Regions from separate parts of the Arthrobacter sp. N1 genome, predicted to be linked through region 2. Evidence: predicted binding sites of a transcription regulator. Region 2 holds the regulator's gene; the other holds the start of a gene.
The links. Region 2 encodes HrcA, which represses chaperone genes, less so after heat shock. Its sites were predicted from a motif close to TTNGCACTCGNNNNNNNCGAGTGCNAA; they were not measured.

Region 1 (19,823 bases), 820 kb from region 2:
GGCAAACTGCTGATCGTCGACTGCGGAGTCCTGTTCCCCGAGGAGCACCAGCCCGGCATCAATGTCATCCTCCCGGACTTCTCCTACATCCGGGACCGGCTCGACGACGTCGTGGCCGTCGTCCTGACGCACGGGCACGAGGACCACATCGGCGGTGTCCCGTATCTCCTCAAGGAGCGCGCGGACATCCCCCTGGTCGGCTCGCGCCTCACGCTGGCCTTCATCGAGGCGAAGCTCAAGGAGCACCGCATCACCCCGAAGACCGTCCAGGTCAAGGAGGGTGACCGCCGGACCATGGGCGGTTTCGACCTCGAGTTCGTCGCGGTCAACCACTCCATCCCCGACAGCCTCGCCGTCGCCATCCGCACCGCCGCCGGCATGGTGCTGCACACGGGTGACTTCAAGATGGACCAGTTCCCGCTCGACCGCCGCATCACGGACCTGGGCGCGTTCGCCCGCCTCGGCGCCGAGGGCGTGGACCTGTTCCTGACGGACTCCACCAACGCGGACGTCCCGGGCTTCACGACGTCGGAGAAGGACCTCGGCCCGGCCATCGACGCCGTGTTCCGCACCGCCCCGCGCCGCATCATCGTCTCGAGCTTCGCGAGCCACATCCACCGCATCCAGCAGATCATCGACACCGCGCACCGCCACCGCCGCAAGGTGGCGTTCGTGGGACGCTCGATGGTCCGCAACATGACCATCGCGGCGGACCTCGGCTACCTCAACATCCCGCAGGGCCTGCTCGTGGACTTCAAGAAGCTCGAGCGCAGCGACGACCACAAGGTGGTGCTGATCTGCACCGGTTCGCAGGGCGAGCCGATGGCCGCGCTGTCCCGCATGGCCAACAAGGACCACGCCATCCGGATCAGCGAGGGTGACACCGTCCTGCTCGCGAGCTCGCTCATCCCGGGCAACGAGAACGCGATCTACGGCATCATCAACGCCCTCACCGAGATCGGCGCCAACGTGGTCCACAAGGGCAACGCCAAGGTGCACGTCTCCGGCCACGCCAGCGCCGGCGAGCTCGCCTACTGCTACAACATCGTCAAGCCGCGCAACGTCATGCCGGTCCACGGCGAGTGGCGCCACCTCCGCGCGAACTCGGAGATCGCCGTCGCGACCGGCGTCGATCCCCGCAACGTGGTCATCGCCCAGGACGGCGTGACCGTCGACCTCGCGCGCGGCCGCGCCACGCTCTCGGGCAAGGTCGACGCCGGCCTCGTGTTCGTCGACGGCGACAGCGTCGGCGGCATCACCGAGGAGGACCTCGTGGAGCGCCGTCGCCTCGCCGAGGAGGGCGTGGTCACGGTCCTCGCCATCATCGACCCGGACAACGGGGAGATGGTCGAGTCGCCCGAGTTCTTCACGAAGGGCTTCTCCTGCTCCGACGAGGACCTCGACAAGGCCGGAGCCGCCGTCGAGAAGGCACTGCGCGACGCCGCGTCCAACCGCCAGGGCGGCCGCCGGCAGGACCCCGAGGACATCATCGAACGGGCCACGGCCAACTGGATGCGCCGGTTCTACAACCGCCAGCCGGTCGTCACGGCGATCGTGGTCGACGCCTGATCCCACGGCTCCGGGCCCGACGCCCGCAGCGCCCGAAGCCCCGGCACTCGAAGGAGTGGCCGGGGCTTCGTCGTCCGTCGTCGGGACGTCGTCGCCCGGATCCCCCTGCGGGCTGTGCGGAGTGGGAGTGTTCGACCCTGCCCCTTGTCGCGGGATCCTGCCTGGGCTCGATGCGCCGGGCAGGGCATCCGGGGTGACCGCGCGGAAGAGGCCACACGCAGCAGCACCCCGGCTCGATGAGCCGGGGTGCTGCTGGACGTGCCGGGAGCGTGTGCCGTTCAGGCAGGCGTCCTAGTGCGAGTGGCCGTGGCCCTCGTCGCCCTCGGACTCCTCGGGCTTCTCGACCACGAGCGTCTCGGTGGTCAGCACCAGCGCCGCGATGGAGGCCGCGTTGCGCAGTGCGGAGCGCGTCACCTTCACGGGATCGATGATGCCCGCGTCCACGAGGTTCTCGTACTCGCCGGTCGCGGCGTTGAAGCCGTGACCCACCTCGAGATCGGAGACCTTGGAGACGACGACGTAGCCCTCGTGTCCGGCGTTCTCCGCGATCCAGCGCAGCGGCTGCGCGAGGGCACGGCGCACGAGGCCGATCGCCGTAGCGGCGTCGCCCTCGAGTGCGAGGACGGCGGGGTCGGTGTCGAGCGCCTTGCCGGCGTGGACCAGTGCGGATCCACCACCGGCGACGATGCCCTCCTCGAGAGCGGCACGCGTGGAGGACACGGCGTCCTCGATGCGGTGCTTCTTCTCCTTGAGCTCCACCTCGGTGGCAGCGCCGACCTTGATCACGCCGATACCGCCGGCGAGCTTGGCGAGGCGCTCCTGGAGCTTCTCGCGGTCCCAGTCGGAATCGGTGCGCTCGACCTCGGCGCGGATCTGCGCCACGCGGTCGGCGACGTCGGACTCGCTGCCGGTGCCGTCCACGATCGTGGTGGCGTCCTTGGTGACGGTGATCCGGCGGGCGGAGCCGAGGACCTCGAGACCCACCTGGTCGAGCTTGAGGCCGAGATCGGGCGAGACGACCTGCGCACCCGTGAGGGTCGCGATGTCCTGCATCATGGCCTTGCGACGGTCACCGAAGCCGGGAGCCTTGACGGCGACGACGTTCAGGGTGCCGCGGATCTTGTTGACCACCAGGGTGGACAGGGCCTCGCCCTCGATGTCCTCGGCGATGATGAACAGCGGCTTGCCGGCCTGCAGGGCCTTCTCCAGCAGCGGCAGGAACTCCTGCAGCGAGGAGATCTTCCCGGAGTTGATGAGGATGAGCGCGTCCTCGAGGACGGCTTCCTGGCGCTCCGCGTCGGTCACGAAGTACGGGGAGAGGTATCCCTTGTCGAACTGCATGCCCTCGGTGAGGACCAGCTCCGTGACGGTCGAGGAGGACTCCTCGATGGTGATGACGCCGTCCTTGCCGACCTTCTCGAAGGCCTCGGCAAGGAGGTCTCCGACCTCGGTGCTCTGGGCGGAGATGGACGCGACATTGGCGGTCTGCTGACCGACGACCTCGCGTGCGTTCTCCAGCAGGCGCTTGGCGACGGCCTCGACCGACACCTCGATGCCGTGCTTGAGCTGTCCGGGAGCCGCGCCGGCGGCCACGTTGCGGAGGCCCTCCTTGACGAGTGCCTGGGCGAGGACGGTCGCGGTGGTGGTGCCGTCACCGGCGACGTCGTTGGTCTTGGTGGCGACCTCCTTGGCCAGCTGCGCGCCGAGGTTCTCGTAGGGGTCGTCGAGTTCGATCTCGCGGGCGATCGTGACGCCGTCGTTCGTGATGGTGGGGGCGCCCCACTTCTTGTCCAGCACGACGTTGCGTCCGCGGGGGCCCAGCGTCACCTTGACGGTGTTCGCGAGCTTGTCCACGCCGGCCTCGAGGGCACGGCGGGCGGCGTCGTTGAATTCCAACTGCTTTGCCATTGTTGATTCCTTTCAGGCTTGTGCAGCGAGAAAAACCCCGGCCACTGCGGGCCGGGGCTTCTCAAGGGGTTACTACTTGACGACGACTGCGAGGACGTCGCGGGCGGAGAGCACGAGGTACTCCTGGCCGCCGTGCTTGACCTCGGTTCCGCCGTACTTCGAGTAGATGACGATGTCGCCCTCGGCGACGTCGACGGGGACGCGGTTGCCGTTGTCGTCGACACGACCCGGTCCGACTGCCACGACCTCGCCCTCCTGGGGCTTCTCCTTGGCCGTGTCCGGGATGACGAGGCCGGAAGCAGTGGTCTGCTCGGCTTCGAGGGGGCGGACAACGATGCGATCCTCAAGGGGCTTAATAGAGACCGACACTCGGGCTCTCCTTTGCGTTCGATACCAATGGATTGGGGCCGTCGGGATGGGCGTGAACCGTCGTCGCGGTGCCGGCGAACGCTTCCCTCGGGATTAGCACCCACAGGGAGTGAGTGCCAACTCTGACTGTATGCAAGGGCTGGCACTCGGTCAAGGCGAGTGCCAAATGTCGACGGTCCGACGACGCGATGGCGCAGGCGGCCGGACCCGGTCCGACGGCTGCGTCGCCTAGGCTGGCACCATGGCTTCGGACAACATCGCGGACATCCTGACCCCCGAGGGCTGGGAGCTGCTGAACTCGCTCGGGCCCTACACCGAGGCCGACAGCCTCCGTCTCACCGAGCAGCTGCGGAAGGCCGGCCACGCTCCCGGCGTGGTCGCCGCCGCCCTGACGCAGTCGCGCCTGCGGGCCAGGGCCTCGGCGAAGTTCGGGCCGTTCGCCGACCACATGGTGTTCACCACCGCCGGGCTCGAGCAGGCCACACGCCTGAGCGTCGCCGCACAACATGCACGGCGCTTCGTCGACGCCGGACTCGTCAAGGTGGCGGACCTCGGCTGCGGGCTGGGGGCCGACAGCATGGCGCTGGCCACCCTCGACCGCGAGGTCACCGCCGTCGAGCTCGATGAGACCACGGCGGCCGCGGCCACCATGAACCTGATGCCGTTCCCCAACGCCCGCGTCGTGAACGCCGACGCCGCCTTCGTCGACACCGCCGGGTACGACGGCGTGTGGCTGGATCCGGCGCGGAGAACGACGACGACGTCGGGCACGTCCCGCCTCTTCGATCCCGAGGCGTTCTCCCCCCCGCTCTCCTTCGTCCAGCAGCTCGCCGACAGCGGCATGCCCGTCGGCGTGAAGATGGGCCCCGGCATGCCGCACGAATCGGTCCCCGGGACGTGCGAGGCGCAATGGGTCTCCGTGGACGGCGATGTCACGGAGGTGGCGCTCTGGTTCAACGCGCTCCGCCGGCCGGGCGTCCGGCGCGCAGCGCTCCTGCTCGGGGCCCGGGGAGCGGCGGAAATGGTGTCGGAGGCATCCTTCGGGGACGGCCCGACGGCGGCGGTCGGGGAACCCGCGGGCTACCTCTACGAGCCCGACGGCGCCGTCATCCGCGCCGAGCTGGTGGCGGACCTCGCACAGCAGCTGGGCGGGCACCTGCTGGACCCGATGATCGCCTACATCTGCGCGCCCATGCTCACGGACACGCCCTTCGCCCGGGCCTACCGCGTCCTCGAGGTCCGCCCCTACAACGTGAAGGCGCTGAAGGCGTGGGTCCGGTCCGAGGGCATCGGCGTGCTGGACATCAAGAAACGGGGGACCTCCGTCACCCCGGAGGAAGTCCGGAAACAGCTCCTGACCGGGTCCGGCAAGGGCCGCAGGAAGGCGACCCTCGTCCTGACGCGGATCGGCGAGGACCGGGTGGTCATCGTCGTCGAGCCGGTCCCCGCCCCCTGACCGAGCCACACATCCGGGACGACCGCAACCCGGCGGCGCCCTTCCCGCGGGCACGCCGGGCTTCCTAGACTCGTGGGGAACCAGGACGGGCGGCGGAGGGACGGAGCACAGGCATGACGGACAGTGCCAGCAGCACGGACGACCGGCCGACACGGCACGGGGTCCTCTTCGACGTGGACGGAACGCTCGTCGACTCCAACTACCAGCACACGATGGCGTGGTGGCAGGCCTTCCGCCGCTTCGGCCACGACCTGCCGATGGCGGAGATCCACCGTGCGATCGGCATGGGCGGGGACAAGCTCGTGGCCCACCTGCTGGGCGACGATCGCGACACCGAGCAGGACGGCGAGCTCGATGCCACGCGCTCCGCGGTGTTCTCGACCTTCTGGCCCGGGCTCCGGAGCTTCGAGGGCGCGGGCGAGCTGCTGCGGCGCTGCGCCGACGAGGGCCTCACCGTGGTCCTCGCCTCCTCCGCCTCGCACCAGGAGCTGGCCGTCTCGCGCGGGATCATCGGCGCGGACGAGGCCATCAGCGCCGCGACGAGTTCGGGAGACGCCGAGAACAGCAAACCCGATCCGGACATCCTCCAGGCAGCGCTGACGGCGGGCGGACTGGACGCCGCGAACACGGTGTTCGTCGGGGATTCCGTCTGGGACGTGCTGGCGGCCTCGGAACTGGGCATCCCGACCGTCGGGCTCGCCTCCGGCGGCACGAGCGCGGCCGAGCTCCGCGAGGCAGGGGCCGTCGAGGTGCACAAGGACATCCGGGCGCTCCTGACCGCGTTCGACGACGGTGCGCTGCACCGGCTCGCAGCGGCCGGCGCGAAGCCGTGAGCGCGCCTAGTCCTCGCTGTCGAGCAGTCGCCGCCGAGCACTGAGCAGCTCGATCTCCGGACGGGACGCGACGTGCCGCTCCACGCGGTCCAGCACGTCCACCACATGCTGCCGGTCGCCGCTGACCAGTCCGACGCCCACGATCACCCGCCGGTGCAGGTCCTGGTGGCCCACCTCGGCGGCGGACACCTCGAAGGAGCGCCGGAGGTCCGCGACGATCGGCCGCACCACGGACCGCTTGCCCTTGAGGGAATGCACGTCACCCAGCAGGATGTCGAACTCGATGGACCCGATCCACATGCTGATGCTCCTGACCTGCGGCTACTAGGCGGAATCGCGCCAGACGACGGCGGTGTCCAGGACCTGCACCGCACTGGGCAGGCCCCGGATCTGCGCGAGGACGAGCTCGGCCGCGGTGCTGCCCAGCAGGTCAGCGGGCTGCCGGACCGTCGAGAGCTGCGGGCGGGTCCGCAGCGCCCAACTGCTGTCGTCGAACCCCACGATCCCGACGTCGTCGGGCACCTTCCGCCCCGACTCCTGCAGCGCCGTCATGGCCCCCGCGGCAACGGCATCGGACGCGGCGAACACGCCGTCGATCTCCGGGCACCGGCGCAGCAGTTCCTGCATCCCCTGAAGCCCCGCGGCGTAGGTGTAGAGCGGGTACTCCACCACGAGCGACGGATCGAAGCGCGAACCCATCGCCTCGCGGAAGCCGGCGAAGCGGTCCTGTCCGGAATCGCGGTCCATCGCACTGGCGATCATCCCGATGCGCCTGCGGCCCGTCGCCACGAGCCGCTCGGTGATGGACCGCGCGGCCGCGGAGTTGTCGATGGCGACGTAGGGGAGGTCCGGGGTCCCGGGTGGGTGGCCGACGAACGCAGCCGGTACCCCGATGTCGCGGACGGCGGACGCGATGGGATCCGAGGCGCGCGCGGACACGATGACGGCGCCGTCCACGAGCCCGCCCCGCAGGTAGTCGGCCACGCGGCGGCTGTCGCGGTCGGAGTCGATGATGAGTGAGACCAGCTGGTAGTCCGCCCTCGAGAGCACCTCGTTGGCCCCGAGCAGGATCGAGCCGATGTTGGGATCCTCGAACAAGAGCGAGTGGGGTTCGTGGATGATCAGCGCGATGGCGCGGGACTCCTGCGTGACGAGATTCCGGGCGGCCGAGTTGCGCACGTAGCCGACGCTCGCGATCGCCTCCTCGACGGCGATCCGCGCCTCGTCGGACACATAACGCTCGCCGTTGACGACGCGGGAGACGGTCCCTCTGGAGAGCCCGGCCGCGGTCGCGACATCGTTGATGGTCGCCCGGCGGTTCCGGGTGCGGGGCGGGGGCATACGTGTACTTTAGCCGAGCCCCCGGGGCCGCCGGCGTGGAACAGGCGTAGGGTGGGGAGCAGTTGTCTAGAAGAAGGCGGCTGACCTCGGTTCTTCTCGTTGGTCGCCGATCCTCGGATCGCGTGCCGGTCAGTAGAGCACCATCCCCGATCGGGGGCGTGCACCATGAACGACCAGGAAGCCCTTCTTCCACAGCCACCCGCAGGCTGCCGTTCCAGCCGTCCTGCGGATCCGTCCGTTCGCCGTCCAGGCGTGAGCCGCACGGCCCTGCCGTGCCCGCCCGGCATCGTCGACCCAGTGCTCCGCACCCGGATCAGCACCCCCTCATGACGCGGTGGACGCCCATCGTGGCACTCCTCCCGCACCTCCCGCTCCGGGCACTGCACGTCACTCCCCCCTGCCTCGGCCCCTGCGAGCGATTCCACCCCCGCCGGCCCATCCCTTCCCGGCACCTGTACGCCATACTGCAAAGGACCACCCCATGACGCAGCACATCCCCACCTTCCTGCAGGACTGCACCGCCGTCACCGCCGACGGTTCCCTCGTCCCCGCCGATGAGCTCGAGGGACTGTACCTGTACTGGTGCTCGACCCGCACCGACACTCCCCTGACGACCGAGGACCTCATCACGGCCCTCGTCGCGCAGGAGGGCGTGGAACGCCTGCGGCACAACGGTGTGGACTGCGTCGAAGGACTCGTCCTCACGGGTGCTGTGATGGCAGAATTCATCCTCACCTGCCATTTCACGGGTGCGTGGGGCCAGCCCGATCTGTGGGACCTCAGCGCGGCACGGGACGTCGCGACCGCCTCGTAGGACGTTCGAAGGAGACACCGTGGCCCGACGGACCGCCGGCCAGCGCAGCACCCCCGCGCTGGCCGCCCTCTCCGACGCCGGGATCGCCTTCACCGCTCATCCCTACCATCACGACGACGGCGTCTCGTCCTACGGCCTCGAAGCCGCCGAAGCGCTCGGCGTCGAGCCGTCCCGGGTCTTCAAGACCCTCATGGCCAGTGTGGACGGGGTGCTCGCCGTCGCCGTCGTCCCGGTCAGCGGCTCCCTGCACCTGAAGGCACTCGCAGCGGCCCTCGGTCGGCGCAGGGCCGTGATGGCGGACCCGGCCGACGCGCAGCGGCGCTCCGGCTACGTCCTCGGGGGGATCTCGCCGGTCGGGCAGCGGCTTCCCTCGCCCGTGGTGATCGATGTGACGGCACTGCAGCACTCCACCGTCTTCGTCTCGGGAGGGCAGCGGGGGCTCGACGTCGAGCTCTCCCCCGCGGACCTCATCGCGGTGACCGGAGCGCTGACGGCCCCGATCGCCGACCCCTGAGGCACGGCCTCCACACCCGAGCCGACTGATCCGGCGCCTGCCACGGCCGCCCGCGCCGAGCCCGCTGCCGGCCCGCCGTCGGCCGCTACGGTGGAGGCGTGACCACGATCAGCGAGAGCATCCCCCCGACCGCCGAAGCCCTCACGCTCTACGCCGCGGTCGGCTGGACCGCGTACACCCGTGATCCAGCCCGGCTCGAACGCAGCCTCGCCGGGTCGCACCTGGTGCTCACGGCCCGGGACGACGCCGGCACGCTGCTCGGTCTCGCCCGGACCGTCTCGGACGGCAAATCCATCTGCTATCTGCAGGACATCCTCGTCGCGCCCGCCGCGCGGCGGAGCGGGATCGGGAGGGCACTGCTGCAGGACATCAGGGACCGCTACCGGCAGTGCATGTTCCTCGCGCTCACCACCGATGCCGAGGGCACCCCGGACGCCACCGGCTCACACCCCTTCTACGCCTCGATGGGTTTCCGCCGACACGCGGATCTCGGTCTCGCCGCCTTCGGTCTCCGGCCGTGAACCATCCGCCGTCGGAGCTACCGGCGTGGCCGGCTACAGCGCCGTCCGCCGGACAGGTGATGCTCCGGCGGTTCGAGGACCGGGACGTACCGATGGTGCAGGAGCTCTCGACCGATCCCTATGTACCCCTGATCGGGACCCTCCCGCCGTCGTGTGACCGCGCCGGTGCCCTGGCCTACATCGCGCGCCAGCGGCAACGGCACGTCGAGGGTGCCGGGTTCTCCTTCGCCGTCGCAGAGGCAGGCAGCGGCCAGGCACTCGGCATGATCGGGCTGTGGCTGCGTGACCGCGCCCTCGGTCGCGCACAGGTGGGGTACGCCGTCATGCCCCGGGCCCGCGGCCGGGGCGTCGCCACCGACGCCCTGCGCGCCCTCGTCCCGTTCGCCTGGACCCTCCCGGAGCTGCACCGCCTGGAACTGCACGTCGAGCCGTGGAACACCGCCTCGGCGAGCGCCGCCACGTCGGCGGGATTCGCGGTCGAGGGGCTGCTGCGAGGCTACCTCGAGATCGGCGGCCGACGACGGGACCTCATGTCCTACGCCAGGATCCGCGACGTCCCGTCGGGCACGGAGGCGCCGCATCTCGCGTCCCTGGGCGGGGCGTGAACGCCGCTCCCCCGGAACGCGTATACCCCTCACGAGTCGCCGAACCCCGGGGACCGGCGCTTCCCGAGGAGAACACGATGAAGAAGAAGACCACACTGGGTGTCCTTGCCCTCGCCACGATCGCTGCGGTGGGCCTGGTCCCGGCCGTCGCCAGCGCAACGGGCGGATCCTCCCAGGCCGGCAGTGCGTCCGCGCAGCACTCGAACGGCGGCGGGAACGGAGCCGGCAAGCTGCGTGTCGTGGGCCTGGCCGACGGCGGGACCGCACTGGTGCACTTCGAGACCGCGAAGCCCGGTAAGGTGCGCGGCGAGGTCGGCGTGACCGGTCTGACCGGAGGTGACACGCGCCTGATCGGCATCGACTACCGCGTGCAGGACGGCCACCTCTACGGCGTGGGCAACAACGCCGCCGGCGCCGGCGTGTACCGGATCGATGCGGGGACAGGCCTGGCGACCCTGGTCACCCGGCTCACCGTCGCCCTGAGCGGCTCGACGTTCGGCGTCGACTTCAACCCCGCCGCGAACGCGCTCAGGATCACCAGCGACAGCGGCCAGAACCTGCGCCAGCCCTTCGCCACCGCAGGTGCGCCGACCGTCGTGGACGGCGCGCTGAGCTATGCGGCGCCGGCGATCGCCGCCGGGATCAACGGCGCCGCCTACACCAACAACGACCTCGATCCGAACACCGCGACCACGCTGTTCGACCTGGACACCGCCCTGAACCAGATCGCCGTGCAGTCTCCCGCCAATGCCGGATCGCTGGCCCCGACAGGGATGCTCGGTGTCGATGCCGGTGGCGATACCGGCTTCGACATCTACTCCACGCTCCGGGACGGCACCACCGTCGGAGTCACGGGCTTCGCCGCCGTGAACGGCTCCCTCTACGAGATCGCCCTGCTCAGCGGCACGGCGACCTCCCGCGGCACGATCGGAGCAGCGGTGACCGATATCGCCCTGCCCCTGGACCAGCGCTGACGCGCGGCCCCGTCCTGGACCGGGCGCGGCCGTCGCGTCCTCGTCCGGGGTGGGGCCGCCCGTCCTCCGAGCCCCGATTCCGGCAGCGGAGCGGGCCCCGGGCAGGACGGGCGCCCCGGCCTGAGGCCCTCATCCTGCTCGCTTCCGCTCAGTGCGATGCTCTCCAGGCGAGGACCGATGCTCCTGCCGTCACTGCCGGTCCGGCCGGCACCATCCTCATCATCGTGTTGCGGATGGCGACACGAATCCTGCCCTCGACGTCGGCTCCGATCCGCCCGGCACCCCGTGACCGCCGGACCATCTTCTGCGTACGCGGGCGGCGGGCTGCGTCGAACCTGCCTAGTGCGACCTCCAGGGACTCTCCCTCCCTGACCGGTCGGCCGACCAGGAGACCGATGCACGCGCCGTCCTCCAGGGAGGAATGCGCTCCCTGCCCCATCGTGGGGAGCATGGCATGCGCCGCGTCGCCGACGAGCGCCCCTCGTCCATGGACGTAGGTCCCGAGGTGGGGTGCCAGGTCATGGACGTCATGGCGCATGACCTGATCGGCCGGCGTCCGATCGATCAGAGGCCGGACAGGGTCGGCCCACCCCGTGAAATGCCGTGCGTCCTGTCTGCGTCCTGTCTGCGTCCTGTCTGCGTCCTGTCTGCGTCCTGTCTGCGTCCTGTCTGCGTCCTGTCAGGGGATCGACGTCGCCACGAGGGGCACGGCGCCGCCCCGGACCGTCAGGCCCCCCGAGGGTGGAACGAGCACCGTGATCTGCGACGGGCGGCCCACGTCGGCGCCCTGATGGACCGTCAGCGTTGCCGGCGGCGCGACTTCGCCGAGGTGCCGCAGGTAGGCGCCCAGCGAGGCCGCCGCTGATCCCGTCGCGGGATCCTCGCGGACGCCTCCCGGGGGGAACGGATTGCGGGCGTCGAAGAGGAGCGTGTCCCGCCGATGCACGACGGCGACGGTCGCCTTCCAGCCCTGGGCTGCCATGAGCTTCCTCAGCCCGGTGAAGTCGTAGTCGAGCCCGCGCAGGACGCCCGCGCTCCGCACGGGGACGACCGGATGGACGTTGCCCGCGTAGGCGAGCAGGACGGGCAGGCTCTGGTCGAGGTCCGTCCCACCGAGCCCCAGGCGGAGCAGCAACTCCGCGCGCACACCACCGTCGATTTCCTCGACGCGCGGCTCGACCGTCACGAGCGACGCCACGAGACGTCCGTCCACCAGCTCCGTGACGAGGTCGATCGGCCCCACCGGCGTGTCCAGCAGGAGTCGCCCCATGCCCTCACGCTCCGCGAGGGCCACGCCCGCGGCGATCGTCGCATGGCCGCAGAAGGGTACTTCCGCCTCCGGGGCGAAATAGCGGAGCTGTGCTCGACCGGCGGATCGCCGCAGGACGAACGCGCTCTCCGCGTACCCGATGTCCGCGGCGATGGCCTACATCTCCGCCGGATCGAGATGGTCGGCGTCGAGCACGATCCCGGCCGGGTTACCGCCGTCGGGCGTGTCCGTGAAGGCGGCGTAGCGGCGGATCTCCTTGCGCACAGACTAGCGGGCACACCGCGTGGTCCGCCGGGCCTGCGCGGGTCGCCCGCTGTCGTCGACGTCGATGACTCGATGAAGGGGCAGAGCGGAGGACTCCTCACCGGTGAGATGCAGAAGCACGTCATCCGATGTCAGCGGTGCGATGTCTTCCCCGACGGTGAAGGCCAGCGGTATGCAGTCCGAGCACCATCGATATCGTCGGTCACGAGCACCTAAATCCCATCGGCGATGTCAGGTCAACCCCTTCGCCTGGCTATCCCTCCTCCGGAAGGACGCCACACCGTCGGATATCTTTCCCCGCAATGAGCAGGATCGATATCTGCGCTGTCGAGGAAGGTCTCCGCCGTGACCGCACCGATTCCGGCAGCCGTATGGAGAGACCACGTGCAGCCGATTTCCACTTCTGTCAGACCTGGCATAAGAGCTCGAATTCCTCTGCGCCGGCGACGTCCACGGCCGGAGGGGGTGCACCTCCGCTGCAGCCCGCGCAGAACAGCGCCACTGCAAGGACGGACGACGTCGACAGAGTTGTGGCATGTGCCGCTCGGTTCTCCCGGAACGCGCCGACGGAGGAAAAGCACAGCGGTGTCGTGTGCGGTGATGTGGATGATCAGAAGCAGGCTTAGTCATTTCCGGGATAGAGTCAGGAGAAGGGGAACACATTCATCGATAACGAGTAATTCAGGAGCAGAACAATGGCACAGCGCGTCCAGGTGGAATTGGTCGACGACCTCGATGGTGCGGAAGCACAGGAAACCGTGCGATTCGGCGTCGACGGCACCGACTACGAGATCGATCTCACGGCAGAGAATGCGGAAAAACTGCGCTCGGTCCTGTCCCTCTACGTCGACAAGGGGCGGAAGTCCACGGCGGGCCGGCGCGGGCAGAGTGGACAGGGTCGCCAGGCGACGACGACGTCGACCACCAAGTCCAAGCGCGAGGAGACGCAGCAGATCCGCCAGTGGGCCAAGGACAACGGGCACAACCCCAGTTCGAGGGGACGCATCACCCAGTCCATCATCGACGCGTACAACGAAGCTCAGTAGACGCCGGGTCGCACCCGACCAGGGGCGAAGAGGACCGTGGCCGGACGGGATGATCTGACGGCGGAGTCCGACGGGCGAGTGCCGAACGGAGCACCCGAGGTCTCGCCGATCACCGAGAGTGCCGGGCACTTCGGACTCGATCCCACGCTACGTCCCGGTCGGCGCGTGTCCGTTCGCCGTCGTGACCGCTCCTGTCGGGTCGCTGCTGCCGGGCGATGAGCCTGCTTGGTCGGCGTCCTGTCGCTCAGCCGTCCAGGCTGCTCAGGTCACCCGCGGTCGTGTTGGTGCGCCGATTGACGAGCCAGGTGACGAGCCACAGCACCACCCCGATCGCCATGAGGCCGCCCGCGATCTGGTACTGGACGACGTCGCGCCCCACCCAGGGACCGGCCAGGAAGGCGCAGAGGAGCGCGGCCACGATCGGCAGCGGTCCGGGCGAGGTGAAGAAGACCTTGCGATTGACATCGCGCTTCCGCCGCAGCACCACGCAGGCGATGTTCACGACGGTGAAGACGCACAGCAGGAGGAAGGCCGTGGTGCCGGAGAGGTTGGCGACGATGTTGCTGTCCGGGTCGCTGGTCACGTACAGGATCAGCCCGAGGGCCAGGACGGTCGAGAACGCGATCCCGGCCCAGGGTGTGCAGCGCACCGGGAGCACCTTGCCGAGCGGGCGGGGAAGCACGCCCTGACGAGCCATACCGTAGATCAGCCGGCTGGCCATGAGCATGTTGATGAGTGCGGTGTTCGCGACCGCGAAGACGGCGAGGAACGGGAAGATCCTGTCGATCGGGAAGTCCGGCGAACCGGCGCGGACCACCTCCAGCAACGCCGCGCCCTCGGCCTCACGGATCCCGGCGAGTTCGGTGGGGCTGAGCACCGTGACCACCGAGATGGCCACCAGCATGTAGAAGATGACGGCGATCCCCAGGCCGGTGAGCATGGTGCGCGGGAAGATGCGCTCCGGGTTCTGGGTCTCCTCCACCATGTTCACGGAGTCCTCGAACCCCACCATGGCGAAGAAGGCGATCGACGTCGCCGCGGTCACGGCGAGGAACAGTCCCTTGTCCTGCGCGTCGGTGAACACGAAGATCTCGCCGACGTTGCCCTTCCCCTGAGCCATCGCCAGGAAACCGACACCGATCACGATGCACAGCGCGGTCATCTCCACGAGCGTCAGCACCACGTTGAACTTGACGCTCTCGCCGACCCCGCGGAGGTTGATCACGGCCAGCAGCAGCATGAAGGCGAGGGCGACGATGGTGATGACGCCCTGCCCCGGCATCTCCAGCCACCCGTTCACCTCGAGGCCGCCGAAGAAGTTCTGGGCGAGGACATTGGCCGATGTCGCAGCGCTCGTGATCCCGGAGCAGACGACGGCGAATGCCACGAGGAACGTGACGAAGTGGATGCCGAACGCCTTGTGGGTGTAGAGCGCCGCCCCGGCCGCCTGGGGGTACTGCGTCACGAGTTCCAGGTAGGAGAAGGCGGTCATGGTCGCGACGATGAAGGCCAGCAGGAACGGGAGCCACACGATTCCGCCGACGGTACCGGCCATGGTCCCGGTCACGGCGTAGACCCCCGCCCCGAGGATGTCGCCGACAATGAAGAGCAGGAGCAGCTTCGGTCCGAGGACCCGCTTCAGTTCCGGCTCGCCGGTCGTGGTCGGAGCGTCGGACACGTGCTCGGCAGAAGTACTCATGGTCGGCCTCCCCTAGGTTTTCCACCTCACTGTGGCCCTGTTCAGTCTGCTTAGCAAGCACTCGCCCGCAGAAATGCCGCTCGTGACGCGGGGCGGGGACCAGCAGCCGGCCTGGGCCGGTCCGGGGGTCCAGGCCCGCGGCATCGTTCACGGCTTTCCGGGGGCAGGGTGCGTGTCGCGCCGGGACACGCCGGTGATGAGGGACGATCGCGCGAAAAGACGTGCACGACGGCGCGGGAGCCCGGTGTGAAGGACGCGGCAGGAGCCGCCCCCACGAACGGGAACGGCTCCTGCCGCGTGGGCTCGGGCGGGGTCAGAGGGTCGCTTCGAGCCACTCCTGGACCACGGGAATCTCGACCCGCTGGTAGCCGCCGAGGTAGCGGCAGTTCGAGGTGTACCCGTAACTCGTGACCGCCACGAGGTAGCCATCGAGGAAGACGGGCCCCCCGGAGTCACCGAAACAGGTCCCTCCTCCCCCGCGGTTGTCATTCGGGTTGCCCTGCAGCTGCAGGATCTGCGGCGTCAGCTTCTGTCCCGGAGAGGTGGTGCTGCGCCGGATCAGAGGGTAGGACATGGGCTGCGGCTTCTGCGGACCCGTCGCCGGCTTGCGCACCTCGGTCCCGTATCCCACGACCTCGAAGAGGGTCCTGTTGAGCACGGGCGACGCGAACCGGTCGAGGTACCGGAGCGGGGCGACGACGGCCGGCTCGATGCCGACCACGGGCTCATCGAGGACGATGACGCCGACGTCGTTCCAGTTGTCCGTATCCGTGAAGTCCGAGTACTCGGGGTGGGTCAGGGCCGTGCCGGAGAAGAACCCTGCCGCCGTGATCTCCTCGTCGGTGTATCCGGCGGAGGGGTCTGCGGCCACGGGCAACGGCAGCGGGGGCGTCTCGGCGACGACCGTGTCGAACGTGACCAGGGTGCTGCCGACGGCGGGTTCCGTGCAGTGCGCGGCCGTGAGGAGGACCGTCGGCTCGATCAGGGTGGCCGAGCAGCGGTACCGCGAACCGTCCTCGTCGTACGCGAGGATCAGTGCCACAGCGGGGTGCGCCTCGCCGTCGGGCTGACCCCCGGTGATGGCTGCGGCGGGCTGGATGCCGACTGCGGCGAGCGCCACCGCCGACGTGGCGAGGAGCGCGGACATTCGAAGGAGACGTCTCATCATTGCGACCTTTCCGAAGCGGGTGGTGCGAGAACCGTACAGCCGCTCCCGTAGCTGCGGCCACTGATTCCGAACGGCTTCTCGGATCGGTGCGACGGGCGTCCAACCGACGACGGATCGGCCTTGGTCCGGCCCGCCCTCGGTGGCGCTCCGGCGGCAGCGCAGGAAGGATGCGACGGCGGCAGCGCAGGAGCGGTGCGAAGGAACGGCGCGTCGGCGGCATCGCAGGTGCGCAGGATGGGTGCGCAGGATGAGTGCGCAGGATCGGTGCGCAGGATCGGTCCAGGGATGATCTAGCGGTCCTCCCCGCCGCGACGCCAGACCCGTACCTGGCCGATCGCCTGGAATCCCGCAGCCATGGCGCGGTCGAGATCGGTGCCGTGCTCGTAACCGACCACCGGCACGCCGGGGTCCATCGCCTGCGCGACGGCAGGCAGGTCACCCCAGACGGCGCCGCGCGCCTCGGGCGTGGTGAAGACATTCGACAGCCCGACGACGGACGCGCTCCTGAAGAGGATCGCCCCGCCCACCACGGTCGCCCCGTCGCGGGCGAGGAGGATCCGCACCGCGGTCTCGCCGAGGAGTCCCGGACGGAGCAGGCCCGGCAGTTCGGCGGCGTCCTCCCAGGCGGCCGCGCCGGGACGGTCGTCGACCCGGGTCCACGCCAGCGCTGTGCCGGCGGCGTCGTCCGGCACCCGGCGGATCCACGACGCGGTGAAGACCGGCTCGAAGCCGGCAGCACGGAGATCGAGCGAAGCCCAGCCGTCCTTCACGGCGCAGGCGGGGCGATCACCCAGACCATCCACGAGTGCCGAGGACGTCTGCCCCGGACGCAGCGTCATGGCGTCGGGATAGAAGCGCGGCGGCGTCGTCCCGGTCCGCCAGATGCCGTTCCCCACCGTGACCGGGACGCCGTGGGCGCGGCACACGGCAGAGCACCAGTCCGCGTTGTTGCCCACGGCCGCCACCAGACCACTCACAGGCCGACCCTAGCGTCGCGTCCGATGCTGCGCGAGAGCGGGCCGCCGCACCGATGACCTCAGGACGGCGCAGGGATGGAGCGGGGCGGGTACCGAACCGCGTCGACGCGGACCACCGCCCGGCCGACCGGACCGCACCGTGCGTTGACAGCCCGTGTGACGACGCTTACTCTGGGAACGTTCACAGATCCTCGATGGAGAGTCCTGCCGCCCAGTTGTGGGAGCGTTCACAGAATGCGCCGGCGCCTCCCCGACGACGGGATCGGCACCGCAGCATCGAGGAGCAGGCTTGGCACGCACAACCACCGTCGCAGCACTGTCCGGGACCGGGCAGCTCGTGTACGGATGCGATTACAACCCCGAGCAGTGGGACCGGTCCGTCTGGGACGAGGACGTCCGCCTCATGAAGGAAGCCGGCGTCAACCTCGTCGCCGTCAACATCTTCGGGTGGGCAGAGATCGAACCCGAGCAGGGCATCTTCCGCTTCGACGACCTCGACGCCGTCATGGACCTCCTCGCCGCGAACGGGATCGGCGTGAATCTCGGCACCGGGACGTCATCGACCCCGGCCTGGCTGACCACGGCACACCCGGAGATCCTGCCGCGGACGGCCGACGGCACCGCCCGCTGGCCGGGCGGCCGGCAGGCCTTCTGCCCCAGCTCGCCCATCTACCGCGAGCGTGCCCTCGCCCTCGTCGAGCAGGTGTCCACCCGCTACGGCCACCACCCCGCCCTGCGCCTGTGGCACGTCTCCAACGAACTCGGCTGCCACAACTCGCTGTGCTACTGCGACGTCTCCGCGGACTCGTTCCGCGGGTGGCTCCGCACGCGCTACGGCACCCTGGACGCGCTCAACGCCGCCTGGGGCACCGCCTTCTGGAGCCAGCGCTACTCCGCGTGGGAGCAGATCCTCCCACCGAGGCTCACGCTGTCCGCGACCAACCCCACCCAGACGCTCGACTTCAACCGCTTCAGCTCGGACGAACTCCTCGCGCACTACCGCGCGGAGGAGGCCGTCCTCCGGCGCACCAGCGATGCGCCCGTCACCACCAACTTCATGGTCGCCGCGCACATCCGGAACCAGGACTACTGGTCCTGGGCGCCGCACATGGACGTCATCGCGAACGACCACTACGTGGACCACCGCCTCGAGGCCCCCCTCGCGGAGCTCGCCTTCACCGCGGACGCCACCCGGGGGCTCGCCCAGGGCCGTCCCTGGCTGCTGATGGAGCATTCCACCGGAGCCGTGAACTGGCAGCCCCGCAACATCGCCAAGGGGCCCGGCGAGATGCTCCGCACCTCCCTCACACACCTCGCCCGCGGTGCCGATGGCCTGTGCTTCTTCCAGTGGCGCGCGTCGCTGCAGGGCAGCGAGAAGTTCCACTCGGCGATGGTCCCGCACGCCGGTACCGACTCGCAGACCTGGCGCGACGTCGTCGACCTGGGGTCCTCGCTCGGCAGGCTGGGTGAGCTCGCCGGCACCACGGTGCACGCCGACGTGGCCCTCGTCTTCAGCTGGGAGGCCTGGTGGGCGCACGACCAGGAATCGCACCCCTCCGGGGACGTCCGGTACATCGAGCAGGTCCACGCGGCCTACCGGGCGCTGTGGGACGCGGGACTGACCGTCGACGTCGTCGCTCCCGGAGCGGACCTCTCGGGCTACAAACTCGCGGTGGTCCCCCATCTCTACCTGATCCGCGACGAGGACGCCGACAGGATCAGCGCCTTCGTCCGCGCCGGCGGTTCGGCGTTCGTCACCTTCTTCAGCGGGATCGTCGACGAGAACGAACGCGTGCGTCCGGGGGGCTACCCGGGCGCATTCCGGGACCTGCTCGGCATCCGGTCCGAGGAGTTCTTCCCGCTCCACCCGGCACATCCGCTGACGCTGGACAACGGGTCACCGGCGTCGCTCTGGTCCGAGTCGCTCCACCTCACGACGGCCGAGGCCGTCCTCCGCTACGCGACCGGCCACCACGCAGGCGCTCCGGCCGTGACCCGCAATCGCGCCGGGGCCGGCGAGGCCTGGTACGCCGCGACCGTGCTCGACGGCGGGGTCCTGAAGGACCTGCTGCTGCGGGCGGCCGTGGCCGCCGGCGTCCACCTCCCGGAGGCACAGTCCGGGCTGGAGTGCGTGACCCGGCGCGGCAACGGCCACGACTACGTCTTCCTCATCAACCATTCCACCGAGGACCGCAAGCACCGGGTCCGCGGGATGGAACTGCTGACCGCCGAGGCCGTGGCCGACGTCGTCGTGGTTCCCGCGGGCGCGGTCCGCGTCGTCCGCACCGATACCCCGGAATCAGCACTCCCCCACACCGACGGCTCGCCCCAGGGCCGAAAGGATGCAGGCCATGACCGTCATTAGCACCCCGGCCGACGCGCCCAAGGCGCCACCGGCCACGCGGAAGAACCGCTCGTCCGGAGCGCAGCGCCGTGCGGTGGCCTTGTTCATCGCCCCGTTCGCGCTGCTGTTCCTCGCCTTCTACGCCGTCCCG
Region 2 (9,417 bases):
GCGCGATTGTCGGCGCCGACCGGCGTCGTGGGAGACTAGGGGCAGGCCGCCGCGACCGGGCGGGTCGCCGCACGAGGGTGACCGCTCGCCCAGTACGCCGACCCCCGTCCCGTCGAAGTGAGGAACACACGTGTCACCCATGGCCCGCACCGCGCCGGTGCCTGCCGCCACCGATCCGGCGATCATCAGGAACTTCTGCATCATCGCCCACATCGATCACGGGAAGTCCACCCTGGCTGACCGCATGCTCCAGCTCACGGGTGCCGTCGAGCAGCGGGACATGAAGGCGCAGTACCTCGATCGCATGGACATCGAGCGCGAGCGCGGCATCACCATCAAGTCCCAGGCCGTTCGTCTCCCCTGGGAGGTCGACGGGACCGCCTACGCGCTGAACATGATCGACACCCCCGGGCACGTCGACTTCACCTACGAGGTCTCGCGGTCCCTCGCGGCATGTGAGGGGGCCGTCCTCCTCGTGGACGCCGCGCAGGGCATCGAGGCGCAGACCCTGGCGAACCTGTACCTCGCCATGGAGAACAACCTGACGATCATCCCGGTCCTGAACAAGATCGACCTCCCGGCAGCGCAGCCGGAGAAGTACGCGGCAGAGCTCGCGAGCCTCATCGGCGGCGAACCCGAGGACGTCCTCATGGTGTCGGGCAAGACCGGCGTCGGCGTCGAGGCGCTGATGGACAAGATCGTGCGCGACCTCCCCGCGCCGACCGGAGACCCGAACGCACCGGCGCGCGCCATGATCTTCGACTCCGTGTACGACACCTACCGCGGCGTGGTCACCTACGTCCGGGTGGTCGACGGCAAGCTCAGCCCCCGGGAGCGCATCCAGATGATGTCGACGCGCGCGAGCCACGAACTGCTCGAGATCGGCGTGAGCTCGCCCGAGCCGAAGCCTTCCAAGGGCCTCGGTGTGGGCGAGGTGGGCTACCTCATCACCGGCGTGAAGGACGTGCGCCAGTCGAAGGTCGGTGACACCGTCACCAACCTGCAGAAGCCGGCCGCGGAGTCGCTCGGCGGCTACGAGGATCCGAAGCCCATGGTGTTCTCCGGGCTGTACCCGCTCGACGGCACCGACTACCCGGTGCTCCGCGACGCCCTCGCGAAGTTCACGCTGAACGACGCCGCCCTCGTCTACGAGCCCGAGACCTCGGCCGCGCTCGGGTTCGGCTTCCGTGTCGGCTTCCTCGGCCTGCTGCACCTCGAGATCACGCGGGAGCGCCTCGAACGCGAGTACAACCTGGACCTCATCTCCACGGCTCCGAACGTGGAGTACGAGGTCACGCTCGAGGACAAGCGGGTCCTGAAGGTGACCAACCCGAGCGAGTACCCGGTGGGGAAGATCGCCGAGGTCCGCGAGCCCATGGTGTCCGCGACCATCCTGGCGCCGTCGGAGTTCGTCGGCGCCATCATGGAGCTGTGCCAGCAGCGCCGCGGCGTGCTGGGCGGCATGGACTACCTGTCCGAGGACCGCGTCGAGATCAGGTACCGACTGCCCCTCGCGGAGATCGTCTTCGACTTCTTCGACCTGCTGAAGTCGAAGACCCGCGGCTACGGTTCGCTGGACTGGAAGGCCGACGGCGACCAGGTCTCGGACCTTGTCAAGGTGGACATCCTGCTGCAGGGCGAGCAGGTCGACGCCTTCAGCGCCATCACCCACCGCGACAAGGCGTATGCCTACGGCGTGATGATGACGGGGAAGCTGCGCGAACTGATCCCGCGCCAGCAGTTCGAGGTGCCCATCCAGGCTGCCATCGGCGCCCGCATCATCGCGCGCGAAAGTATTCGGGCCATCCGCAAGGACGTCCTCGCCAAGTGCTACGGCGGTGACATCACCCGCAAGCGCAAGCTCCTCGAGAAGCAGAAGGAGGGCAAGAAGCGCATGAAGATGGTGGGTCGCGTGGAGGTTCCCCAGGAGGCGTTCATCGCCGCACTGTCCTCGGACGAGTCGAAGGACAAAGCCAAGAAGTGACGTTCTACCCCTCGAAGGAGGTCAGGAGTGCCTAGCGCCCTGCCACTCGGCCTGCCCGCGCCGGCGGACGGGATCCTGCCGGCGGAGGCCGCCGTCGATGCCGGGGCTCGCGACTTCGGCCTCTACGTCCACATCCCCTTCTGCGCCGTGCGCTGCGGCTACTGCGACTTCAACACCTACACCGCCACCGAACTGGGTGGGGGAGCGTCGCAGGACGCGTATGCCGGCTCCGTCCTCGCCGAGCTGGACCTCGGAGCACGGGCGCTGGCGGCATCCGGCGTGCCGGCCCGCCCGATGTCCACCGTGTTCTTCGGCGGCGGGACGCCGACCCTGCTGCCCGCGGAGGATCTCGCCTCGATCCTCCGGGCCGCGACGGGTCGCTGGGGACTGGCGCCCGGTGCGGAGGTCACCACCGAGGCCAACCCGGACTCGGTGACGCCGGACTCCCTGCGCATCCTCCGTGACGCGGGCTTCACGCGTGTGTCCTTCGGCATGCAGTCCGCCGTCCCGCACGTCCTCGCGGTGCTCGACCGGACGCACGCGCCGGAACGCGTGCCGCAGGCCGTCCAGTGGGCCCGCGAGGCGGGCCTGGCGGTGAGTCTCGACCTCATCTACGGGACGCCCGGGGAGAGCCTGGACGACTGGCGGACCTCGCTGACGACGGCGCTGTCCTACGCGCCGGACCACATCTCCGCGTATGCGCTGATCATCGAGGAGGGCACCCGCCTCGCGTCCCAGATCCGTCGCGGGCAGGTCCCACCCATCGACGACGACGACCACGCGGACAAGTACGCCCTTGCGGATGAGCTGCTGACGGCCGGGGGACTGCACTGGTACGAGGTGAGCAACTGGGCCAGGACGCCCGCCGACGCCTGCCGCCACAACCTTGCCTACTGGCGCGGGAACGACTGGTGGGGAGCCGGTCCCGGCGCGCACTCCCATGTCGGCGGGACGCGCTGGTGGAACGTCAAGCATCCGCGCGCCTATGCCGCCGCGCTGGAGGGCGGGTCGTCTCCCGCAGCCGGCCGCGAGATCCTCGGTGGCGAGGACCGCTACGTCGAGGACGTCATGCTGCGGGTGCGCCTGCGCGAGGGACTCCCGACGGCGGTCCTGACGGCGTCGGGCAGGAAGGCCGTGGCCGGTCTCATCGCCGATGGGCTGGTGGAGCCCGTCGAGGCCTTCGCGGGTCGCGTGGTCCTGACCTTCAGGGGACGCCTGCTGGCCGACGCCGTCGTGCGCCGACTGCTGCCCGACTGACACCGACGGAGCGCCGCCGCACACTGCCCCCGCACACCTCCGGAGGGTCGCCGGATCACCGCGGCGCAGGCGCCGGAGGTATACGGGCGGTCGTGCCTAGCGGATGAGCCGGAGGTTCAGGGCGTAGCGGTAGGGCCGTCCACGGTTCACCTGGATACCGGCGTTCACGGAGAAGATCGTGATGGCGACCCAGATGAGGGCGTTGACGACGGCGAAGATCCCGCCGATGTCCGGCACGAGGGACAGCAGCCAGGCCGTGAGGGCCAGGAGGGTCGGTGGGAGCGTGAAATTCAGCGCCTCCTTCGATTCCTGGGCGGTGAACGGGCCGCGGTCCTTGAAGATGAGGAAGATCAGCAGCGAGGGGATGAACCCGAGGATGCCGCCGAAGTGCGCGAGGGTGGCGAACTGCCGGTCCTCGGACGCCGTGAGCGGCAGCGCGTTGGCCGGAGTTCCCTCGAAGGCGGGGAGGGACGCGCTCTGTCCTTCGTGCTGATGGTCGGCGGTGTTGGACAACGGTATTCCTTTGCTGGCTCGCGGAATTCCTCCGCCGTGACTGTGCTCCAAGGATACGGGCTGGCCGCCGCGGATCGCTTCAGGCCGTGCCCGGTGGAACGGTCAGGAAATCGATGACCTCCTCGACGCGACCGAGCAGCGAGGGCTCCAGGTCCGCGTAGCTCCCGACGCCTCCGAGGATGCGCTTCCACCCCTGGGCGACAGCGGCCTGGTCCTGGTGCGGCCAGCCGAGCCCTGCGAGGATGCCCGTCTTCCAGTCCTGACCGCGCGGCACCACGGGCCAGGCCGTCCGCCCGAGGACGGCCGGCTTCACCGCCTGCCAGACGTCCACGTAGGGGTGGCCGACGATCAGCACGTGGTCACGTGCTCCGGGTACGGTCATCGCCTGCTGCGCGATCCGTGATTCCTTCGTGCCGGGCAGGAGGTGGTCGACGAGGATCCCGAGGCGGCGGGTCGGCCCGGGCCCGAACGCGCGGATCGCGCCCTCGAGATCATCGACTCCGTGGAGCGGTTCGACGACGATCCCCTCCAGCCGCAGGTCGTCACCCCACACCTTCTCCACGAGTTCGGCGTCGTGCTGGCCCTCCACCCAGATCCGGCTCGCGCGGGCGGTCCGGGCGCGCGCCCCCTCGACGCGGACACTCCCCGACGCCGTTCGGGTGCGTGCCGCGGTCGTCACCGGGCGCGGGGCGACCAGCTGCACCGGAGCGCCGTCGAGCAGGAAGCCGTGTCCCAGCCTGAACGTCCGGTGCCTGCCCCGGCGGTCCTCGAGCACCATGACGTGCAGTCCGCCGGACTTCTCCACGCGCACCACAGCGCCCACGAATCCGCTCTGGACGTCCTCGAGGACCATGTCCCGCTCGACCGGGACCTCCGGGAGGGTGACGCGTCGCGGAGCCGAGATGTCCTGTGCTCCCCAGCCGTGATCCATCCCGAATACCCTTCCGACGAGGGCTCCGGCGGTATGCCGCGGCCCGGGTTGCCAATGCTAACAATCGCCCGCGACGTACTAGACTTGGCACTTGGGTGTGTCGAGTGCTAACCGCTCGGAACCACCCTGACCGCGTGCTCGTGAGGTAGGGACAGACCCGGAGGTGACTTGAGGAGTGAGTGAACCGCGACGCCTGGAAGTGCTCCGGGCCATCGTCGAGGACTATGTCCACTCGAGGGAGCCCGTCGGCTCCAAGGCGCTCGTCGACCGCCACCGGCTCGGGGTGTCCTCGGCCACCATCCGCAACGACATGGCGGTGCTCGAGGAGGAGGGGCTGATCGCCGCACCTCACACGAGCTCCGGCCGGATCCCCACGGACAAGGGCTACCGCCTCTTCGTGGACCGCATCTCGGAGGTGAAGCCCCTCTCCGGTCCGGAGAAGAAAGCCATCCAGACGCTGCTCGAGGGTGCAGAGGACGTCGACGACGTCATGGACCGGACGGTGCGGCTGCTCGCGCAGCTGACGAACCAGGTCGCCGTCGTCCAGTTCCCCCGCGTGGGAGGGGCATCGGTCCGCCACATCGAGTTCGTCCTGCTCGCTCCTCAGCAGATCCTGGTGGTGCTGATCGCGACGAGCGGGACGGTCCAGCAGCGGATGGTCCGGACGCCGACGGACATCCAGGAGAGCGAACTCGCCGAACTCAAGCAGAGGATCCTGTCCGCGGTCTCCGGGGTCAGGCTCACGAACCTCCCCGCGGAGCTCGGCTCCGCGCTCGCCCAGTTGCCGGCCGGCCTCCGCACGCACGGGGGTACGATCGTCAGGGCGCTCGAGCAGCTTGCCGGGCTCGGCCGCGAGGACCGGATCCTGCTCGCGGGGACGGCCAACCTCGCACGGTCCACCGGCGACTTCCCGTTGAGCATCGGCCCGATCCTCGAAGCACTCGAGGAGCAGGTGGTCATGCTGCGGCTCCTCTCCGAGATGGAGTACGACGCACGCGGGATCTCGGTGCGGATCGGCAGCGAGAACCCCTACGGCGGCCTCTCGGGGGCGTCGGTGGTGGCGACCGGCTACGGACCGGACGCCGGAGCGAAGCTCGGTGTCCTCGGACCCACCCGCATGGACTACCCGACCACGATGGCCGCCGTGCGCGCCGTCGCCCGCTACCTCTCGAGGATCCTCGAGGAGTAGTGGGGCCCCGCAGGATTCCCACCGGCCCGGCCGGTGAGCAGACGACAGTTGTCTCCAACAGGAAGTGATGTGCAGGAGTGAGTAATCACTATGAGGTCCTCGGTGTGGCGCAGGGCGCGACCGGGGAGGAAATCAAGAAGGCCTACCGCAAGCTGGCCCGCAAGCTCCACCCGGACGTCAACCCGGGCGATGGTGCGGCCGAGGAGTTCAAGCTCGTCACCCGCGCCTACGAGGTGCTCTCCGACCCGCAGAAGCGTCGCGTCTACGACACGACCGGGAACGAGAACGGGACGGACACCGGCTACGGCTCGGGCTACTCCGGCTCCGGGTTCGCCTTCCAGGACATCTTCGAGACGTTCTTCGGGGGGAGCGGCCAGCAGGGCGGCGCACCGTCCCGCACACGCCGGGGGCAGGACGCGCTGATCAATGTACGGATCGATCTGAAGGACGCCGTCTTCGGCACCAACAAGAAGATCGAGGTGGACACCGCCGAGGTGTGTCCCACCTGTGACGGCTCCTGCTGCCAGCCCGGTACCTCGCCGCGCACCTGTGACATCTGCGGTGGCTCCGGACAGGTCCAGCGGGCCGTCCGGTCCATCCTCGGCCAGGTCATGACCAGCGCGCCGTGCGGTACGTGCCAGGGTTACGGCACCGTCATCCCGAGCCCCTGCCACGAATGCAGCGGCGAGGGACGCATCCGTGCCCGCCGGACCCTGACCATCAAGGTCCCCGCAGGCGTGAGCACCGGCACCCGCATCCAGCTGGGCGGTCAGGGCGAGGCCGGGATCGCCGGTGGGCCCCAGGGCGATCTCTATGTGGAGATCCGGGTCAACGCGGATTCCACCTTCCTGCGCGACGGCGACGACCTCCACGTGACGCTCAGTGTCCCCATGACGGCGGCGGCGCTCGGTACCTCCGTCCACCTGGACACCTTCGACGGCGACCAGGAGCTGATGATCAAGCCGGGCACGCAGTCCGGGGAGATCCTGACCCTGCGGGGGCTCGGCGTCACGCACCTGCGCAACCAGGGCAGGGGAGACCTCCGCGTCCACCTCAACGTCGAGACGCCGCGCAACGTCGACCACCAGCAGGAGGAACTTCTCCGGAGGCTCGCCGAGCTCCGGAACGAGGAGTACACCGACGGTCAGCTGGCGAGCAACGGCTCCGGCGTGTTCGCCCGTCTGCGGGAGCGGCTCGGGAACCGCTGACCATGACGCGTCCGCTGTTCTTCGCGCCGGGCACCGAGGTCCGTTCCGCCTGCCCTGGGGGCCCCTTCGTCCTCGGGGGAGACGAGGGACGCCATGCCGCCACGGTGCGTCGACTCGGCCAGGGCGAGAGGATCGATGTCTCGGACTCGACGGGGTACCGCCTGACCGGTGTCATCGTGGCCGTCGGAGCAGGGACGGTCGAGCTCACCGTCGAGACTGCCGGGCAGGACCCCGCACCCCTGCACCGCCTCGTCCTCGTCCAGGCCCTGGCGAAGGCCGGCCGCGACGAACAGGCGGTGGAGGCGGCGACAGAACTCGGGGTCGACGCGGTGGTGCCGTGGCATGCCGAGCGGAGCATCGTGCGCTGGCGCGGCGAGAAGGCGGAGAAGGGCCGGCAGAAGTGGCTGTCCCTCGTGAATGCGGCGTCGAAGCAGTCGCGGCGCTCGTTCGTCCCCGACGTCCTGCCCGTCATGGACACCGCCGGGCTCATCGCCTGGGCCGCCGCGGTCGACCACGTCATCGTGCTGCACGAGGACGCCCACGCCTCGCTGTCCGATCACCTCGACGTGCTCCGCAGCACCGGCGGACTCGACGGGCCGTCGACCACGGCCGTCGTCGTCGGACCCGAGGGTGGGATCGGCGACGCGGAACTCGGGAAGCTGCGGTCCGCGGGCGCCGAGAGCGCGCGGCTGGGGCCGCACGTGCTCCGGTCATCGTCCGCCGGTCCGGCGGCGCTCGTCCTGCTGAACCACCTGCTGGGGCGCTGGTAGTCGCTCGGTCACCTGCCCGGGCGCTGGTACCCGCGCGGCACCGTCACAGATCCGGTCAGCGGACCACGACGGACTTCGAGTCCTCAGCAACGCCCTCGCCGGTTCCTGCCGAGACCGTGATGTCGTAGCTCCCCGGAGGCAGGCCGACAGCGAAGGAGTAGGCGCCCGGCGCGCCGTCGGCGGGCACGATCTCGACCACGCCGTCCAGGAACAGGTCCGTGCCGCCGGCAGAGCCCTCGGTCCTGCGGTCGATGCGCCAGACCACGGAGTCGTCTCCCGCCGGTCCCAGCCCATGGACGGTGAAGCTCTCCCTGCCGAGTTCGACGCCCTGCTGCGGGTCGATGATCCACACCGGAGCGAGGACGCCGGTGTCCCTGGTCAGTTGTCCGCCAAGGTCCACCGATCCGAAGGCACGGTAGTCGGCGGTCCCGTCGACCAGCACCACGACCGAGCTGGCCTCACCGCCCGTGATGAGACCGCCGTCCGACGCTGCCGCCGTCGCCGTGAACACGAGTTGCTGCAGTGCCAGCCGGGCATCCTCCTCGTCGAGGCGCTGCGACAGCGCGTCGGAGGAGATGTCGAGGGTGATGACGTTCCTCGTCGAGACGGAGGAACTGATGCTCGAGGCGGGATCCCAGGGGGAGGTGTAGTCGGGGTCCAGGGGTTCGCCCTCGGTCATGATCCGCACGGCCTCGGAGATGGGATCACCGCTCGATGCCGCAGGGGAGGGCAGGAACTCCCGGAACAGCCTGTCCGACCCGTTCACATCACCCAGCCAGTAGACCGGCACGAGCGGCCGTGAGGTCGCCGCCGGCCCCGCAGCGGCCCCCTGCGATTTCAGGGCCTCCTCGGACGGGGTGCCGCTGACGGTCCCCGGACCGGAGGCCTCGATCGGCCGGGCGAGATCCGTCCTCGCGGCACTGCCCTCGAACACGTCGAGATTCGGGAGGAGGAAGACACTGCTCGCCACGAGGACGCCGCCGGAGACGAGCAGGATCCCGCGGAGGCCGAGCCTGCTCTGCCGGAGGGGGTCCTGGCTGTTCATGCTGGCCCCTTTCCGTCAGGCGCTTGAAGGGCGCGATGGGTCGATCGGTACGAGATTCTCGGGTGACGAGCGGGCACGGAGGGTGCTCTCGCCAGGCCGGCCACGGGACGGGTCACCCCTGCCGAACCTGCATCAGCTTGGCACAGCCCGAACGGCGGCCCGGCAGGAATACGAGGGGTGTGGAGGACTGAAACCGGATCGATACGAAGCCGTTGCCGATTCGCGACGGGAACCGGCTGGGTCGGCAGCCCTCGGGATGCATCGGGAGCCCTGGTGCCCCCGGAGCATCGGCCCCTGCTGCGCCGTGCCTATGACGTACGATTAAGCTCTCTGTCCCAGGCCGAACCGGTTCGCCGTGAACGGGTGGACACAGCCGCGGCACGCAGGGTACGGAGCCAGGACGACAACGCGAACGAGGGGCGATCGAAGGCCGCACGGCCGAGCTATGAGCGAATCTTCAACAGGGATCAACGTGGCAGGACTTGATACGAGGACCGTCTACTTCGACTCGACGGAGCAG

Region 1: a site for HrcA is predicted at 3,986-4,012, ahead of groES (co-chaperone GroES). Genes of this name have one in related genera too.

Annotation. Positions count from the first base shown of each region.
Region 1 covers NZ_CP102608.1:2,629,211-2,649,033, forward strand. The annotation lists gene NVV32_RS12145 (ribonuclease J) at 1-1,569, shown strand, start outside; gene groL (chaperonin GroEL) at 1,861-3,477, opposite strand; gene groES (co-chaperone GroES) at 3,550-3,846, opposite strand; gene NVV32_RS12160 (THUMP-like domain-containing protein) at 4,088-5,302, shown strand; gene NVV32_RS12165 (HAD family hydrolase) at 5,416-6,135, shown strand; gene NVV32_RS12170 (DUF503 domain-containing protein) at 6,142-6,435, opposite strand; gene NVV32_RS12175 (LacI family DNA-binding transcriptional regulator) at 6,460-7,476, opposite strand; gene NVV32_RS12180 (hypothetical protein) at 7,958-8,290, shown strand; gene ybaK (Cys-tRNA(Pro) deacylase) at 8,310-8,804, shown strand; gene NVV32_RS12190 (GNAT family N-acetyltransferase) at 8,903-9,325, shown strand; gene NVV32_RS12195 (GNAT family N-acetyltransferase) at 9,322-9,930, shown strand; gene NVV32_RS12200 (DUF4394 domain-containing protein) at 10,008-10,904, shown strand; gene NVV32_RS12205 (FAD-dependent monooxygenase) at 11,053-11,442, opposite strand; gene NVV32_RS12210 (PhzF family phenazine biosynthesis protein) at 11,584-12,327, opposite strand; gene NVV32_RS12215 (histone-like nucleoid-structuring protein Lsr2) at 13,134-13,484, shown strand; gene NVV32_RS12220 (APC family permease) at 13,729-15,183, opposite strand; gene NVV32_RS12225 (S1 family peptidase) at 15,497-16,330, opposite strand; gene NVV32_RS12230 (hypothetical protein) at 16,642-17,328, opposite strand; gene NVV32_RS12235 (beta-galactosidase) at 17,618-19,693, shown strand; gene NVV32_RS12240 (carbohydrate ABC transporter permease) at 19,671-19,823, shown strand, end outside.
Region 2 covers NZ_CP102608.1:1,815,184-1,824,600, reverse strand. The annotation lists gene lepA (translation elongation factor 4) at 131-1,984, shown strand; gene hemW (radical SAM family heme chaperone HemW) at 2,012-3,241, shown strand; gene NVV32_RS08220 (DUF4870 domain-containing protein) at 3,338-3,754, opposite strand; gene NVV32_RS08215 (DUF3097 domain-containing protein) at 3,834-4,685, opposite strand; gene hrcA (heat-inducible transcriptional repressor HrcA) at 4,861-5,874, shown strand; gene dnaJ (molecular chaperone DnaJ) at 5,952-7,082, shown strand; gene NVV32_RS08200 (16S rRNA (uracil(1498)-N(3))-methyltransferase) at 7,085-7,852, shown strand; gene NVV32_RS08195 (GerMN domain-containing protein) at 7,908-8,897, opposite strand; gene NVV32_RS08190 (PhoH family protein) at 9,343-9,417, shown strand, end outside.